DNA from 2 places in the Pseudomonas sp. SL4(2022) genome. Region 2 is predicted to be linked to the other one. Evidence: predicted binding sites of a transcription regulator. Region 2 holds the regulator's gene; the other holds the start of a gene.
The links. Region 2 encodes FliA, which starts transcription of late flagellar genes. Its sites were predicted from a motif close to CTAAAGTTTNNNNNNNNNNNGCCGNTAA; they were not measured.
Positions count from the first base shown of each region.

Region 1: a site for FliA is predicted at 2,147-2,174, ahead of flgM (flagellar biosynthesis anti-sigma factor FlgM). Genes of this name have one in related genera too.

Region 1 is NZ_CP113060.1:409,071-417,059, forward strand. It holds gene cheR (protein-glutamate O-methyltransferase CheR) at 1-249, opposite strand, end outside; gene OU997_RS01960 (chemotaxis protein CheV) at 294-1,226, opposite strand; gene flgA (flagellar basal body P-ring formation chaperone FlgA) at 1,301-2,059, shown strand; gene flgM (flagellar biosynthesis anti-sigma factor FlgM) at 2,214-2,558, shown strand; gene OU997_RS01975 (flagella synthesis protein FlgN) at 2,646-3,113, shown strand; gene OU997_RS01980 (flagellar brake protein) at 3,194-3,943, shown strand; gene OU997_RS01985 (TIGR04282 family arsenosugar biosynthesis glycosyltransferase) at 3,946-4,557, opposite strand; gene OU997_RS01990 (TIGR04283 family arsenosugar biosynthesis glycosyltransferase) at 4,554-5,246, opposite strand; gene OU997_RS01995 (MFS transporter) at 5,243-6,571, opposite strand; gene OU997_RS02000 (glutamine synthetase family protein) at 6,796-7,989, opposite strand, start outside.
Region 2 is NZ_CP113060.1:3,243,480-3,251,468, forward strand. It holds gene flhF (flagellar biosynthesis protein FlhF) at 1-791, shown strand, start outside; gene fleN (flagellar synthesis regulator FleN) at 869-1,699, shown strand; gene fliA (RNA polymerase sigma factor FliA) at 1,696-2,442, shown strand; gene OU997_RS15335 (chemotaxis response regulator CheY) at 2,540-2,914, shown strand; gene OU997_RS15340 (protein phosphatase CheZ) at 2,934-3,722, shown strand; gene OU997_RS15345 (chemotaxis protein CheA) at 3,735-5,981, shown strand; gene OU997_RS15350 (protein-glutamate methylesterase/protein-glutamine glutaminase) at 6,025-7,140, shown strand; gene OU997_RS15355 (flagellar motor protein) at 7,140-7,880, shown strand; gene motD (flagellar motor protein MotD) at 7,893-7,989, shown strand, end outside.

The DNA.
Region 1 (7,989 bases), 1.6 Mb from region 2:
AGGGTATGTGTCGCGAAACCAAAGGGTCTCATTGGTAGTCATGGCATCAACAACCTGCTCACGCAGACCACTGCGCGGCTGGCTTTGCATACGCTGCACCAGTTCACCCAGAGTTTTGATGTCATTCTGTTCCATCAGTTTGTTCAGTCGACTGGAAACCAGATACTGCTTATTGCTACCCAGCAGGATGCCGCAGGCTTTTTCCAGGAAGGTCCGGAACTGCTCGAAATCCAAATTACCTGTAGACACTCGCGAAGCCTCGACGAACAAATTTTCCACTGAGGGCCGAGCCCTCAGTCCCCTGCCGCTATATTGATGCGGTCAGCTACCCGTGCAGCCAGGTCATCCGGCCGAAACTTGGCGAGGAAATCATCCGCGCCCACCTTCTTGACCATGGCCTGATTAAAAACACCAGAAAGCGAAGTATGCAGGATGATGTGCAGTTTTTGCATTCGAGGGTCGGAACGAATCTCCGCCGTCAGGGTATAACCGTCCATTTCGGGCATTTCGATGTCGGAAATCAGCATAAGGAATTCTTCTTCCGGCTTCTTGCCCTCCTCGACCATAGCCTTCAGATAATCCAACGCCTGACGACCATCGTTCAGCGCGACCACCTCCACGCCTACAGTTTCCAAACAACGCGTAACCTGCTTGCGCGCAACCGATGAGTCGTCGCAGGTCAGTACCCGTTTACTCACTGCACGGGCCTGAGTACGCGCATCAAGAACACCTTCAGAAATCACCTCGGAGGTCGGCGCCACCTCTGCAAGAATTTTTTCGACGTCAATGATTTCAACCATCTTGTCGTCCAGGTGCGTCACTGCCGTCAAATAGTGATCGCGACCAGTACCCTTGGGTGGCGGATGAATCGACTCCCAGTTCATGTTGACAATGCGCTCGACGGAATGCACCAGAAAACCCTGAACCTTGGTGTTGTATTCAGTGATGATCACGAAACTGTTATCGATATTGGACAACGGCATGTTGCCTGTGGCCATGGACAAATCGAGAATCGGGATGGTGCCGCCACGGATATTGGCCACCCCGCGAACAACCGGGCTGGATTTGGGCATGATGGTGAGTTTGGGGCACTGAAGCACCTCTTTCACCTTGAACACGTTGATGCCATACAACTGATTGCTGTTAAGACGAAACAGCAGCAATTCCAAACGATTCTGGCCAACCAACTGAGTTCGCTGGTTAACCGAGTCCATCACACCGGCCATACCCAAACTCCTTATTTGAGTAACAGATTACTGTCAGCTTAGCAGGCGGCACGCAGCTTGCTATCTAACCCACTATGAAAACCAAAACGACAACGAATCGACGCTCATCATCGAGATTCTGCCACTGGCTGGCAGTTTTACCCGCTTTGATGGCACTCGGCTATAGCAACGTAACACCAGCAGAGGCGACTCACGCCGAAGAACTTATCGGCGCCGGCAACGCTTTTCTTGAGCAAGCCGTGGATGATTATTTAGAGCGTAGCAACATCACTGCACGTCACCAGATACAAATAAACCAACTCGACCCTCGCCTGCGCTTACCGCTGTGTGGCACACCCTTGATGACGACCCTCGAGAGTCCAGCACAGCCTGTCGGTCGCGTGACACTGCGGATTCGCTGTGAAAGTAATGCGCCATGGACAGTATTTATTCCTGGCCAGGTGCGTTTATTTCGTGAGGTAGTAGTTGCCAGCCGCCCACTCAAACGAGACGGTCTGATAACAGAAATGGATGTCGGCCTGGCGGAAAGAGATGTCGGCTTACTGAACCAGGGTTACCTGACGGAAAAACATCAGGTTGTTGGCAAAAAATTGACGCGCGCTGCAATTATCGACCAAGTCATAACCCCTACCCAGCTTCAATTGGCAGAAGCCGTTCGTAAGGGTGATCACGTGGTCATCAGTGCCAAGAGCGGGATAATCAGTGTCCGCATGCCCGGAGAGGCGCTATCATCAGGGTCAGTAGGCAAGCAAATCAGCGTGCGCAACATCAAATCAAACCGGGTAGTACGAGCACGAGTAACCGCTCCAGGCCAAGTTGAAGTCCCAATGTAGGCATGAATTTTGATTGACTTAGCGGATAACTCACGCTGGCGATTGTTCTCAGTGTGTTTAGACTGTCAATAAACGCAACACTCAGCCCTAAAGTTTTCGCTATCAAGGCCGACACGCTAGGCAAGCGTCCAAACACTGTTCGAGGTTCTGCATCATGGTCATCGACATCAACCGGCTTAACAATGCCGCAACGCCAGCCAGTTCGGGGCGTGCAGGCAGTGCCCAGGCAGGTGGCCAGAGCGCAGTCACAAGCAATCAGCCCACTGGCAATATGCCCACACCTACCGAGCAATCCCAGCAGGCGGGCAAAGGCGGAGAATCTGTGCAGCTGAGTCGCGAGGCTCAACAACTTCAGAAAGCCAGTGAAAAGTTGCGCGACCAACCTAGCGTCAACAAAGAGCGCGTTGCGCAACTCAAACAAGCTATCGAGAGCGGCAGTTACCAGGTCGACAGCCAGCGTGTTGCCAGTAAATTGCTAAATTTCGAATCCCAGCGCTAGTCAAAGGGCTGCGCTTGGGGCTGTTGGTCGCCCAACGGAAGTTTCATGTCTCAGCACTGGAACTGCCGTTCCCCAAAAGAGCCCGCAATGCACGACACCAAACTGCTTGAATTGTTTAACCATGACATCGGCATCGCAGAGCAACTGCTTGCACTCATCAATAAAGAGTTTCAAGCACTCAGTGACCGCGATCTCCCCTACCTGCAGGCCTTGCTAAGCGAGAAATTGCCGCTGCTGGGTCAGCTTGATCAACACGGTCAGGAACGCAGCCAACTTCTCACTGACCTTGGTCTTTCGGCAGACCGCGAAGGCCTGCACACACTCGCCAGAAGCTCTGATCACGCCCAAGCATTGCTTGAACACAGTGAGCAGCTCAGCACTCTGCTTGAGCGTTGCCAGGCAGCTAATCTGCGCAACGGCAGATTAATCCGCTCCAGCCAGGCGTCAGCCAATAGCATGCTTGGCATTCTGCGTGGCAACGAAACTCCAAGCCTCTATGACAGCCGTGGCAGTGCCGCTAGAATCGGCCAGCAGCGCCCGCTCAGCCAGGCCTGAATTTTCCATAAGGCACAGGGACATGCTGTCATATAGCCAGTATTCTAGTGCCATCGCATTTGCCCGGAGTGTAATGGACCGTGTCCAGTCCTTTTAATCAGGAAGATGGCCCTCAACCCCCCAAGGTGCTTAAGACGCCTGTGGAAATTGTTGCCAACCTGCGCCAGCTGCAACAGAACCACGATCCACTGATCATAACGTTTGACGAGCGAAAACAACGTTTTCAGAGCTATGTCATTGCAGTTGACCGCGACAAGAACCTCGTCATTCTTGACGAGTTGATGCCCAACGATGGTGAGCGCTACCTGCAGAATGGTGAAACCTTCCACGTCGAAGCCTTTCACGAAGGCGTGCGTGTAGCATGGACATGCGAGCAAACCCTACGTTTCAGTGAATACGAGGGCTCACGCTGCTACCTGAGCCAAATACCGCTTGAAATCACTTACCATCAACGCCGCAGCGCTTTCCGTGCACCACTTAAACAAAGTGAGCTGATCAAAGTTGAACTGGGCGGCGACAAGCTGAGTACCACCGTATCAGGCTTACTTCTGGACATCTCAGCAACCGGATGCAAACTGCGCTTCCCCGGAGATATCACCAATAGCCTGCAAGCCGGTCAGGTTTATGAGCGTTTTACCGCTCGCTTTCCTTTTGGCGCGATGACTACAGCGATCGAGGTGCGCCACGTGCAGTATGACGACAAGCTGGATATCAGCTTTATCGGGGCACGGTTTCACAGGATCAATGGCCAAGAGCAGCGCTCGGTGGAGCGTTTCGTCTATCAACTTCAGCGTGAAGCTCGCCGCTTTGACAGCGACGGCTTGCTTTAGTATCAGAGCAGGATATTCAGCACCGCCAGGCGCGACAGATCCTCGGGCCGATCCACATCCCACAACGCAGGCAGCAACGCCGGTGGCCAATCCAACTGCCGCAGGCGTTGCAGGGTCAGGTCGAACACCCGCTCAGTACCCCACGGCATGTCACTGAACAGCGTCGGCGCCATGCCACGCAAACCCAGCAGCACATAACCGCCATCCTCAGCCGGCCCGATCACCACCTTGTGCTCCTGCAACGCACGACAAGCCGCCTGCAGGTATACGCCATCAAGGGCCGGGCAATCATTACCGATAAGAATCACCGCATCACTGTCCGCCAACCCCAATGTAGCGATACGGCGCATGCGCTCCCCTAGATCCCCCACTGGCTGCTCGACCAGCGTCCATGCCTGGGCATCGGCCAGCGCCTGCAACTCGGCACTGGGCAGATCATCCAGCCAGAGAAAGCGCTCACTGAAACCACTGGCCGGCAACTGCAAGGCACGCTCCAGCAGGAGCTGCTGCAGATCGCAGGCACCCTGTGCACCCAGGGCCGGAATCAGACGGGTCTTTACCCGCCCCGCCACCGGTACACGCGCCAGTAGATGCAAGGAAATCGAAAGGGTCATAACAGTGATCCTCGACGGTACTGGCGGGCCAGCGTTTCTGGGCTGACACCACAGTAATAAGCCAAACGCAGGCACCACATGAGTATTACGGTACGCCAAATACCGTGCTGCTCCCAGCGCCTGCTGGATGTCGACAGGGGCGGGCGCAGACAACGCGGGCGGGCCTGCGCCTTGAGCTGGCGACACAGCTGCAAGTCTTCCATCAGCGGAATCGGGGCATACCCCCCCAACGCGGCAAAGGCCGCCTTGCGCACAAAAATCCCCTGATCCCCAGAGGCAATACCGGTCAGGCGCGAACGCAGGCTGATCATCGACCCAATGACCCAAAATGCCACGCCTGGACCAGAGAGTCGCACGTCAAAGCGCCCCCACAGCGGACGATGCTGCAGCACATCCTGTAAGCGCTGCAGCGACGGCCCACTGACCCGTGTATCGGCATGCACAAACCACAAGTATTCCCCTTGCGCGCGCGCAGCGCCGGCATTCATCTGCAGAGCACGACCGGGATCGGTCTTGAGCACCTGGTCAGCCCGCCCGCGCGCCCGTTCAACGGTACCGTCGCTACTGCCACCATCAACCACAATCAGCTCCGCACCCTCAGCCCGCAGCGCTGCCAGATCGTCCAGCAACGCAGGCAAAGCATGCGCCTCGTTACGCACCGGGATTACCACACTGAGCAGCGGCCTCACCTGCGCACCTCAGACTCAGCTGCCGCTTGCGCTGGTACACCCTCATCCGCGCTTGGCGCGGCGCTATTGTCATGCATCTGCTCCTGCACCACCTGCTCAGCCACACGCGGGTCGAGGGCAGCGGTCAGGGGTGAGCTGATGGTGCTGTCAGGCATGGGGATATGGTGCAGCGGAGCGTCTACAACCTGATGCAGATGCGTGACCCGCTCCGGCCGCACCCGCAGCACCAGAATCAGCGCACAGCCGCAGACGAAGGCGTACAACATATTGGCGCCGAGAAAGCGCATCAGCACGCCCGCCAGCAACGGCCCGATACTGGCGCCGACACCGAAGGTAACCAGCAGCATGGCCGTCAGTGATACCCGACGCTCGGCTTCGACATGGTCATTGGCCAGCGCCACCGCCAGTGGATAAAGACTGAATTGCAGGGCGCAAACCAGGAAACCTACGACAAACAGCAGCAGCACGCTCGCCTCTGGCAACAGCGCCAGAGGTAGCGCGGCCAGGGCCAACAAAGCCGCACAACCACGAATAAGTCGCACGCGGTCATGCCGATCAGACAACCAGCCAAGCGGCCACTGCACCAACAAGCCCGCAATGATGCAGCAGCCCATAAACAGCCCCACCTGCTCGGTGGACAGGCCCATGCGCGTGCCATACAGCGGTGCCAGGCCATAGAACGACCCGATCAGCAGCCCCGATACGACGATAGTGGTTAAGGACAGAGGCACTCGCGCGATAAAGAAGCGCATTTCCAGCGGAGCTGGATGCAAGGGCGCAGGGTGCAACTTGCGCGTCAGAGCTACAGGCACCAGACACAGGGCAAAGCACAGCGCCACTAGCATCAGCAGCTCCAGGCCCAGCGTCGGGTGCACCACCAGCACCAGCTGACCAAGGATCAGACCGAGGTAAGAGGCCCCCATATAGCCGGCAAACACCTGGCCGCGCTGGCTGGTTTCCGCCTGCTCATTGAGCCAGCTCTCGATCACCATGTACTGGCACATCATGCCGAGGCCGACCAACATACGCAGCAACAGCCAGCTGGGCAGCCAGTCGCTCAGCCCATGCCCGAGCACTGCAGCGGTAACTACGCCGGCACAGGCCACATAAGCGCGAATATGGCCAACCCGGGCAATCAGCCGATGACCAATCTTGCCGCCCAGCACCAATCCCACATAGTTGGCCGCCATCAGCGCACCGACCCACAAGCCGTCCGCCGTTTCGGCCAGACGCAGCGCCAGGTAAGTACTCAGCAACCCTGAGCCGAGCAGCATCAACAGGGTGGCGAAATACAACGAACTGAATGACTTGAGGATCACGGACATGGGGTGGCGCTTGGCTCCAATGGGCCGCCGAAACCATGCTCGGCAGTCAGGTTTTTAGAGCCTGTTTACGATCTCGCGAGCTAAAGCCCTGCAAGGCGCTACGTTAGTAACAGCCTGCGGCTGGTCAAAACAGACGAGGAAGCGGTGTGTACGCGTTGTACATGAGCATCCGAGCCGGTTTTTCGCGCAGCAGGGCCGACGCGCAACAGATCGTAGGCAGGTTCTCAGGCGTGGGCCGCCAGCACGCGGCGCTCCCACGGGGTAATTTCATCAAAGAAGCTGGTGAGCTCCAGTGTCTTGCTGGCAATGTAGCCTTCGATGAACTCTTTGCCGAACAGTTCCAGCGCTAACGCACTGCGCTTGAGACGTTCAATCGCGGCATGCATGGTACAGGGTAGCGCCAATTCGTCCGGTACTTCGAACTCACCCTGGATAGGCGCACTAGGCTGCAACTGCTGCTCAATCCCATACAGCCCCGCCGCAAGGCTCGCCGCCAACGCCAGATATGGGTTGGCATCGGCGCCTGGCAAGCGGTTCTCCACCCGCCGCGCTACCGGCGCACTGGCCGGAATGCGCAGGCCGGCGGCGCGATTATCCTCGGACCAGCAGGCATTGTTCGGAGAAGCATAAGGATGGCAAAGGCGCTGATAGGAGTTCACGTGCGGAGCAAATAGCAGGGTGAAATCGGCCATGGCCGCCTGCTGTCCGGCAATAAATTGATAGAACGCCGGCGTTGCCTGGCCATCGGCCGCGCTGAAGATATTCTGCCCACCGCCCTGCTCCACCACGCTTTGATGAATATGCATGGAGCTGCCAGGCGTGTGCGCCAGCGGTTTGGCCATGCACACCACAGTGAGACCGTGCTTGAGCGCGACTTCCTTGAGCAAGTGTTTGAACAGAAAAGTCTGATCCGCCAGCAACAGCGGATCGCCGTGCAGCAGGTTGATCTCGAACTGACTGACGCCCATCTCATGCATAAAGGTATCGCGCGGCAACCCCAAGGCGGCCATGCACTGATACACCTCATTGAAGAAGGCGCGCAGGCCGTTGTTGGAACTGACACTGAAAGCCGACGCGCCATCCTCACGTCGACCATCCAGACCCAGCGGCGGCTGAAACGGCTGCAAGGGGTCGGCATTGCGGGCAAACACGAAAAACTCCAGCTCGGTCGCCACTACGGGCTGCCAGCCATGACTGGCATAGCGCGCCACAACCTGCTTGAGCAGCCCACGGCTCGACAGGCCGGAACTGCGCCCGTCCAACTCATCGGCATCGCAGATCGCCAGTGCTCGTGGTGTATCGCTCCAGGGTAGGCGGTGCACCTGCCCCGCCACGGCATTCAGTGCCAGATCACCGTCATCACTGCCGTAGAACCGTGCAGCTGGATAGCCGCCCATGATGCATTGCAGCAAAACCCC
Region 2 (7,989 bases):
CCGAACTGTCCAAAGTCCTGCTGGAGCGCGTTGCCAACGTGGCCGAGCCGCGCCAGGCCTGGCGCATGCTGCTGGCGCACCTGGCCCATGCGATCAAAACGCCGAAGCAGGAACCGATGGATGAGGGTGGCGTTATCGCTTTGGTGGGGCCGGCCGGGATGGGCAAGACCACGACTCTGGCTAAATTGGCCGCGCGTTATGTCCTCAAGCACGGCGCGCAGCATATTGCGTTGGTCAGCCTGGACAGCTACCGCATCGGGGCGCAGGAACAACTCAAGACCCTGGGGCGCATTCTTAATGTTTCGGTGACCCTGGTGGATCCTGGCCAGTCACTGACCCAGGCTCTGGCGCCTTTGGCACGCAAGCGCGTGGTGCTGATTGATACGGCTGGCCTTCCAGCCAACGATCCCGCTTTGCGCATGCAACTGGAAACACTGGCCAGCCGCGGCGTCAACGCAAAAAATTATCTGGTAATGGCGGCCACTAGCCAGGGCCAAGTGCTGAAAGCCGCCTACCATAGTTATAAGCGCTGTGGGTTGGCAGGCTGTATTGTCACTAAGGCGGACGAGGCAACCAGCCTGGGCGAGGTATTAGGGCTGGCTATTACGCAGCGTCTACCGGTAGCCTATCTCGCTGATGGGCCACGAATTCCTGATGATTTACAGGTGCCTCGCAGTCATCAGCTGGTCAGTCGTGCCGTAGGGCTGCAGGCAACCCAGGATCCTAGCGAAGATACAATGGCAGAGATGTTTGCCGGTCTTTACCAGCAGTCCGCGCGACGTGTCAGTTAAAAGGTTCCTTTCGGTTTGTGGTAGGCCTGACCGGCTAAAGTGGCTCCAGTCGAAGTTAGACAAGGTGTGTAGATAATATGGGTATGCATCCCGTTCAGGTGATTGCAGTAACCGGCGGCAAAGGTGGCGTCGGCAAGACCAATGTCTCGGTGAACCTGGCATTGGCTCTGGCTGACCTTGGGCGCAGGGTAATGTTGATGGACGCTGACCTGGGCCTGGCTAACGTCGATGTGTTGCTGGGCTTGAGTGCCAAGCGCACCCTGGAAGACGTTATCAGTGGTGAGTGTGAACTGCGTGATGTGCTGTTGCAGGGGCCGGGTGGCATTCGAATCGTACCGGCAGCATCCGGTATTCAGAGCATGGTGCAGCTGTCCCCCATGCAGCATGCTGGGCTGATTCAAGCCTTCAGTGACATCAGTGATAACCTTGATGTGCTGATTATTGATACTGCTGCCGGTATCGGTGATGGCGTAGTCAGTTTTGTTCGTGCGGCCCAGGAAGTGCTGGTGGTCGTGTGTGATGAGCCTACGTCGATTACTGATGCCTACGCGTTGATCAAGTTGCTCAACCGTGACCACGGTATGAATCGTTTCCGTGTACTGGCCAATATGGCGCACAGCCCACAGGAAGGTCGTAACCTGTTTGCTAAGCTGACCAAGGTGACTGATCGCTTTCTTGATGTGGCTCTGCAGTATGTTGGTGCCGTTCCCTATGATGAGTCAGTCCGTAAGGCCGTACAGAAACAGCGTGCGGTATATGAAGCCTTCCCGCGTTCGAAGTGTGCGTTGGCGTTCAAAGCAATAGCTCAGAAAGTTGACGCCTGGCCTTTACCAGCCAACCCGCGTGGCCATTTAGAGTTTTTTGTTGAACGCCTGGTGCACCAACCGATCGCGGACACGGCCACATGACAGCAGCCTCTGGACTTCGTATGTATAGCAAGGCGCAGGCGCAGGACTCCCAGCACCAGTTGATCGAGCGTTATGCGCCTTTGGTCAAGCGTATTGCCTACCATCTGCTGGCACGCTTACCGGCCAATGTGCAAGTTGATGATCTGATCCAGGCCGGGATGATCGGACTGCTTGAAGCGTCAAAAAAATACGATTCCAGCAAAGGTGCCAGTTTCGAAACATTTGCTGGCATCCGCATCCGCGGATCTATGCTTGATGAAGTACGTAAAGGTGACTGGGCACCGCGCTCGGTGCATCGCAACAGTCGTATGGTTAGCGATGCGATTCGCGTGATTGAGTCCAGAACGGGTCGTGACGCTAAAGATCAAGAGGTTGCGGCCGAACTCCAATTGAGTCTCGAAGATTACTACGGCATCCTTGGCGACACGCTGGGTAGTCGCTTGTTCAGTTTTGATGACCTGTTGCTGGATGGTGAACACAGTGGAGTAGGTGAAGACGCGAGCATTAACTGTCTTGAGCCTTCTCGTGATCTGGAAGATCAACGCTTTCAAGCAGCTTTGGCTGATGCTATTGCCAATCTGCCGGAGCGCGAACGCCTGGTGTTAGCGCTATATTACGATGAAGAATTAAATCTTAAGGAAATCGGCGAAGTACTGGGGGTTAGCGAATCTCGTGTAAGCCAACTACACAGTCAGTGTGCTGCTCGTTTGCGTGCTCGACTGGCTGATTGGCGCGCACATTGAGTTGAATTTGCTAACGCTGGGCCGGTTTCACGATTAAAGACGCGCACAGAGTGCTGGGTGCGTTTGGGACTGTACGGAGGTCGACTTGGACAAGAACATGAAAATCCTCATCGTTGATGACTTTTCAACGATGCGACGGATCATCAAGAACCTCCTGCGTGATTTGGGGTTCACCAATACCGCAGAGGCTGACGATGGCACTACTGCTCTGCCGATGTTGCAGAGCGGCAGCTTCGACTTTTTGGTGACTGACTGGAACATGCCCGGCATGACGGGAATTGATCTACTGCGCGCCGTACGTGCGGATGATCGCCTGAAAACACTGCCCGTGTTGATGGTGACTGCTGAAGCTAAGCGCGATCAGATCATTGAGGCAGCTCAGGCTGGAGTAAATGGCTATGTGGTTAAGCCGTTTACTGCGCAGGTTCTGAAAGAAAAGATCGAAAAGATTTTTGAGCGAGTCAACGGCTGATGTCTGCCACGAGGGTGCTATGGAACATAAAGATTCCGTTCACGGTGACCTTGAGTCAACCCTGAAATACAACGCTCGCCAATTGGTAGACAGCCTGGAACAGGGCAATTTTGGTGAAGCGGTACAGCTGATACATGAGCTCAACAAAGCGCGTGACCGCGGCTTGTATCACGAAGTCGGCAAACTGACCCGTGAGCTACACAATGCCATTGTGAATTTTCAGCTTGACCCACGCGTACCTCATGCAACCGAAATCTCTCAAATTACTGATGCAACTGAGCGTCTTAACTATGTTGTGACGATGACCGAAAAAGCGGCCAATCGCACCATGGATTTGGTCGAGCAGAGCGCTCCGCTGGTGAATGATCTGGCTGATGAGGCGCACAATTTGAGCACCGACTGGGGGCGTTTCATGCGCCGCGAAATGAGTGCTGATGGTTTTCGAGAGTTGGCCAAGCGAGTTGAGTTGTTTCTTGCGCGTAGCGAGCGAGACGGGGCCAAGCTGTCTTCGCATTTGAACGACATTCTTCTGGCGCAAGACTTCCAAGACCTGACAGGTCAGGTAATCAAGCGGGTTACCCAGTTGGTGACCGAGGTTGAAAGTAATCTGTTGAAACTGGTGATTATGGCCAGTTCAGTCGATCAGATTGCCGGTATTGAGCATAACCACGAATTGCTCCGTGCCGAGCGAGAAGAACAAAAAGAGCCTTCTCGTGGTGAAGGTCCGCAGATTCATGCCGATAAGCGTGAAGACGTCGCATCGAATCAGGATGATGTTGACGATCTGCTTTCCAGCCTGGGATTTTAGGAGCACGTCTATATGAGCTTCGGCGCCGATGAAGAAATCCTCCAGGACTTCCTGGTAGAGGCCGGCGAGATTCTTGAATTACTGTCCGAACAGCTCGTAGAGCTGGAAAGTCGCCCGGACGACATGAATCTGCTCAACGCTATTTTTCGCGGGTTTCATACCGTCAAAGGTGGTGCCGGTTTTCTCCAGCTCAACGAGCTGGTTGAATGTTGCCATATCGCAGAAAACGTTTTCGACATCCTTCGTAAGGGTGAGCGGCGTGTTGATTCGGCATTGATGGACGTAGTGCTGGAAGCTCTTGATGCGGTCAACGGCATGTTCACTGAAGTGCGTGAGCGGACGGAGCTGACACCCGCATCTCCCGAGTTACTCGCAGCGTTGTCTCGTCTAGCGGAGCCGGCAGGTTCTGAAGAGGTTGCCGGCGAGGAACCTTTAGTCGAACCGGCCGCAGAAGCAATTGAGGTCGTTGAGGAAGTAGCGGTTGCAGAGGCCGCAAGTGCAGGTTCTGATATCACTGACAGTGAGTTCGAGCAGCTGTTGGGCGCTCTTGATGGCGGCAGCGTCGACACCGTTACGCCCGAAACAGCCAGCAGTGACGAAATCACCGATGATGAGTTCGAGTCACTGCTCGATCAACTGCATGGCAAGGGTCAATTCGTCGCTGAAGCAAATGTTCCAGCCGCCGTGCCGGCCTCTGCAGCGCCGGCAGCAGCCACCAGTAGTGATGAAATTACCGATGATGAGTTTGAGTCGCTGCTCGATCAATTACACGGTAAGGGTCAGTTTGTCCCACCTGCTCCGGTCGAAGACACACCGGCCCCCAAGGTTGCCCAGGTGTCCGAGGTTCCTGGCGAAGACATTACTGACGATGAATTTGAGGCACTGTTGGATCAGCTTCACGGTAAGGGCAAGTTTGTCGAGCCTGAAGCGATTAAACCTGTAGCCGCTGCGCCGGAGCCTAAAGCTGCAGAGCCCGTGAAGCCTGCAGTTGTGGCTGCCAAGCCCGCAGCTAAGCCTGCCCCCAAGGTTGAAACAGCCAAAGCTTCTGCGCCCGCTGCACCCGTGGCAGATAAAGCTGCGCCCCCGAGCGAAGCTGAAACCACGGTGCGCGTTGACACTGCGCGGCTGGACGAAATCATGAATATGGTGGGTGAGCTGGTGCTGGTGCGTAACCGTTTGGTTCGTTTGGGCTCCAGTAGTGGCGATGAAGCGATGTCGAAGGCTGTATCAAACCTCGATGTCGTAACGGCAGATTTGCAAACTGCTGTTATGAAAACCCGCATGCAGCCAATCAAGAAAGTTTTCGGTCGCTTCCCGCGCCTGGTTCGTGATTTGGCCAGAAGCCTGAAGAAAGAGATCAATCTTGAATTGGTCGGGGAGGAGACGGATCTCGACAAGAACCTCGTTGAAGCACTGGCTGATCCGCTTGTGCACTTGGTGCGCAATGCGGTCGATCATGGCATTGAAACTCCAGAAGAGCGCGAGGCGTCGGGTAAGGCACGTGGTGGCAAGGTCGTGTTGTCTGCTGAGCAGGAGGGTGATCATATCCTGCTGTCGATTTCTGATGACGGCAAAGGTATGGATGCTGACGTGTTGCGTGCCAAGGCTGTAGAAAAGGGATTGTTGGATAAGGACGCAGCTGATCGCTTAAATGAGTTTGAATGCTACAACTTGATTTTCGCCCCGGGCTTTTCGACCAAGACAGAAATATCCGATGTGTCGGGCCGCGGCGTGGGCATGGACGTGGTGAAGACCAAAATTTCCCAGCTCAATGGCACCGTAAATGTGTTCTCGGTGAAGGGGCAGGGCTCGAAGATTGTTATCAAGGTGCCATTAACACTAGCAATCATGCCTACGTTAATGGTGATGTTGGCCAATCAGGCATTTGCTTTCCCATTGGTGAATGTTAACGAAATCTTTCACCTTGATTTATCGCGTACCAACGTTGTTGATGGTCAGGAAGTGGTGATTGTTCGCGATAAGGCCTTGCCTTTGTTTTACCTCAAGCGCTGGTTAATTGGCAGTGCTGCACATGTCGAGCAGGGTGAAGGTCATGTGGTTATTCTGTCTGTTGGCAGTCAGCGAATAGGCTTTGTTGTCGATCAGCTGGTTGGGCAGGAGGAAGTGGTTATCAAGCCTCTTGGCAAGATGCTGCAGGGCACTCCGGGTATGTCGGGTGCAACAATTACAGGCGATGGTCGCATCGCTCTTATTCTTGATGTACCGAGCATGCTCAAACGTTACGCACGACGTATGTGATTGTTCGTGATGCAGCTGTCTGTCGTACCGTTTAGGAGTGGTTATGGCTGTTAAGGTGTTGGTGGTGGACGACTCCGGATTTTTCCGCCGGCGTGTATCTGAAATTCTTTCGGCTGATCCAAACATTCAGGTCATTGGTACTGCTACCAATGGCCGTGAAGCCATCGAGCAGGCGCAGACACTCAAGCCTGATGTCATCACCATGGACTATGAAATGCCCATGATGGATGGCATTACGGCTGTTCGTAACATCATGCAGCGTTGCCCAACACCGGTCTTGATGTTTTCTTCACTGACGCATGAAGGCGCTCGGGTTACCTTGGATGCGCTTGAAGCGGGAGCGGTTGATTTTCTTCCCAAGAATTTTGAAGACATTTCGCGCAATCCAGAGCGCGTTAAACAGTTGCTATGCGAGAAAATTCATACAATTGCGCGCAGTAATCGCCGGAATTTCAGCACGCCCGCGCCCTCAATTGTGGCGCCTGCGCCGAATCCGGTAAAACCCGCTTCTCGTCCTTTAACAACTGCCTCGCCCGGTAGGCCGGTCTCTGCTGCAACACCCGTGCAGGCTGCAGTCGCGGCGGCTCCAAAACGGAAACCCTATAAGTTGGTGGCCATCGGCACGTCAACTGGTGGGCCGGTTGCATTGCAACGCGTGTTGACTCAGTTGCCCGCTAATTTTCCAGCCCCAATCGTTTTAATTCAGCATATGCCTGCTGCATTTACGAAAGCGTTTGCTGAACGCCTTGATAAGCTTTGTCGGATTAGTGTCAAAGAGGCCGAAGACGGTGATACGTTGCGTCCCGGATTGGCTTTGCTTGCTCCCGGTGGTAAACAGATGATGGTTGATGCCAGGGGGGTAGTAAAGATTCTGCCTGGTGATGAACGGCTCAATTACAAGCCCTGTGTTGATATCACTTTTGGATCCGTGGCGAAGTCGTATGCCGATAAGGTATTGGCTGTAGTTTTGACTGGGATGGGTGCAGACGGTCGCGAGGGCGCTCGTCTGCTTAAACAAGTCGGAAGCCAGGTCTGGGCTCAGGACGAGGCAAGCTGTGTGATCTACGGTATGCCGATGGCTATCGTTAAGGCCAACTTGGCAGATGCTGTTTACTCGCTTGATGATATCGGCAGGCATCTGGTTGAGGCCTGTGGTTAATGGATGTATTGAGCCTAATTGGGGTCATTCTGGCTTTTGTGGCCATCTTAGGCGGCAATTATCTGGAAGGTGGTCATGCGGCTGCCCTTCTGAATGGGCCGGCTGCGTTGATAGTGGTCGGCGGTACACTGGGGGCTGCGTTCCTGCAGGCTCCGGTTAACGTCTTCAAGCGTGCTCTGGCAATCATAAGCTGGATTTTCTTTCCGCCACGCGTTGATTTGCAAGGTGGCATCAACCGTGTAGTCGGTTGGAGTATGACGGCTCGCAAGGAAGGTTTATTGGGGTTGGAGGCCGTGGCGGATGCTGAGCCTGACCCTTATGCCCGCAAAGGTCTTCAGTTGCTGGTCGATGGTGTAGAGCCGGAGGCAATACGCAGTATCCTTGAGGTTGATCTTTACACTCAGGAAGGGCGTGATATCCAGGCAGCTAAAGTTTTTGAAAGTATGGGGGGGTACGCTCCCACCATAGGAATTATCGGTGCTGTTATGGGGTTGATCCATGTAATGGGTAACCTGGCTGACCCGAGTATGTTGGGCAGCGGCATAGCAGTGGCATTTGTTGCCACTATTTACGGTGTCGGTTTCGCCAACCTGTTGTTATTGCCTATCGGTAACAAACTCAAGGCCATCGCTCAGCGCCAGTCGCGGTATCGTGAGATGTTGCTGGAAGGTCTCCTGTCGATTGCCGAGGGCGAGAACCCTCGCTCCATCGAATTAAAGCTGCAAGGCTTTATGGATTGATGGAGGCACTATATGGCCCGCAGGCGTCACCAAGAAGAACATGAAAACCATGAGCGTTGGCTTGTTTCCTATGCCGACTTCATCACCCTGCTATTCGCATTTTTTGTGG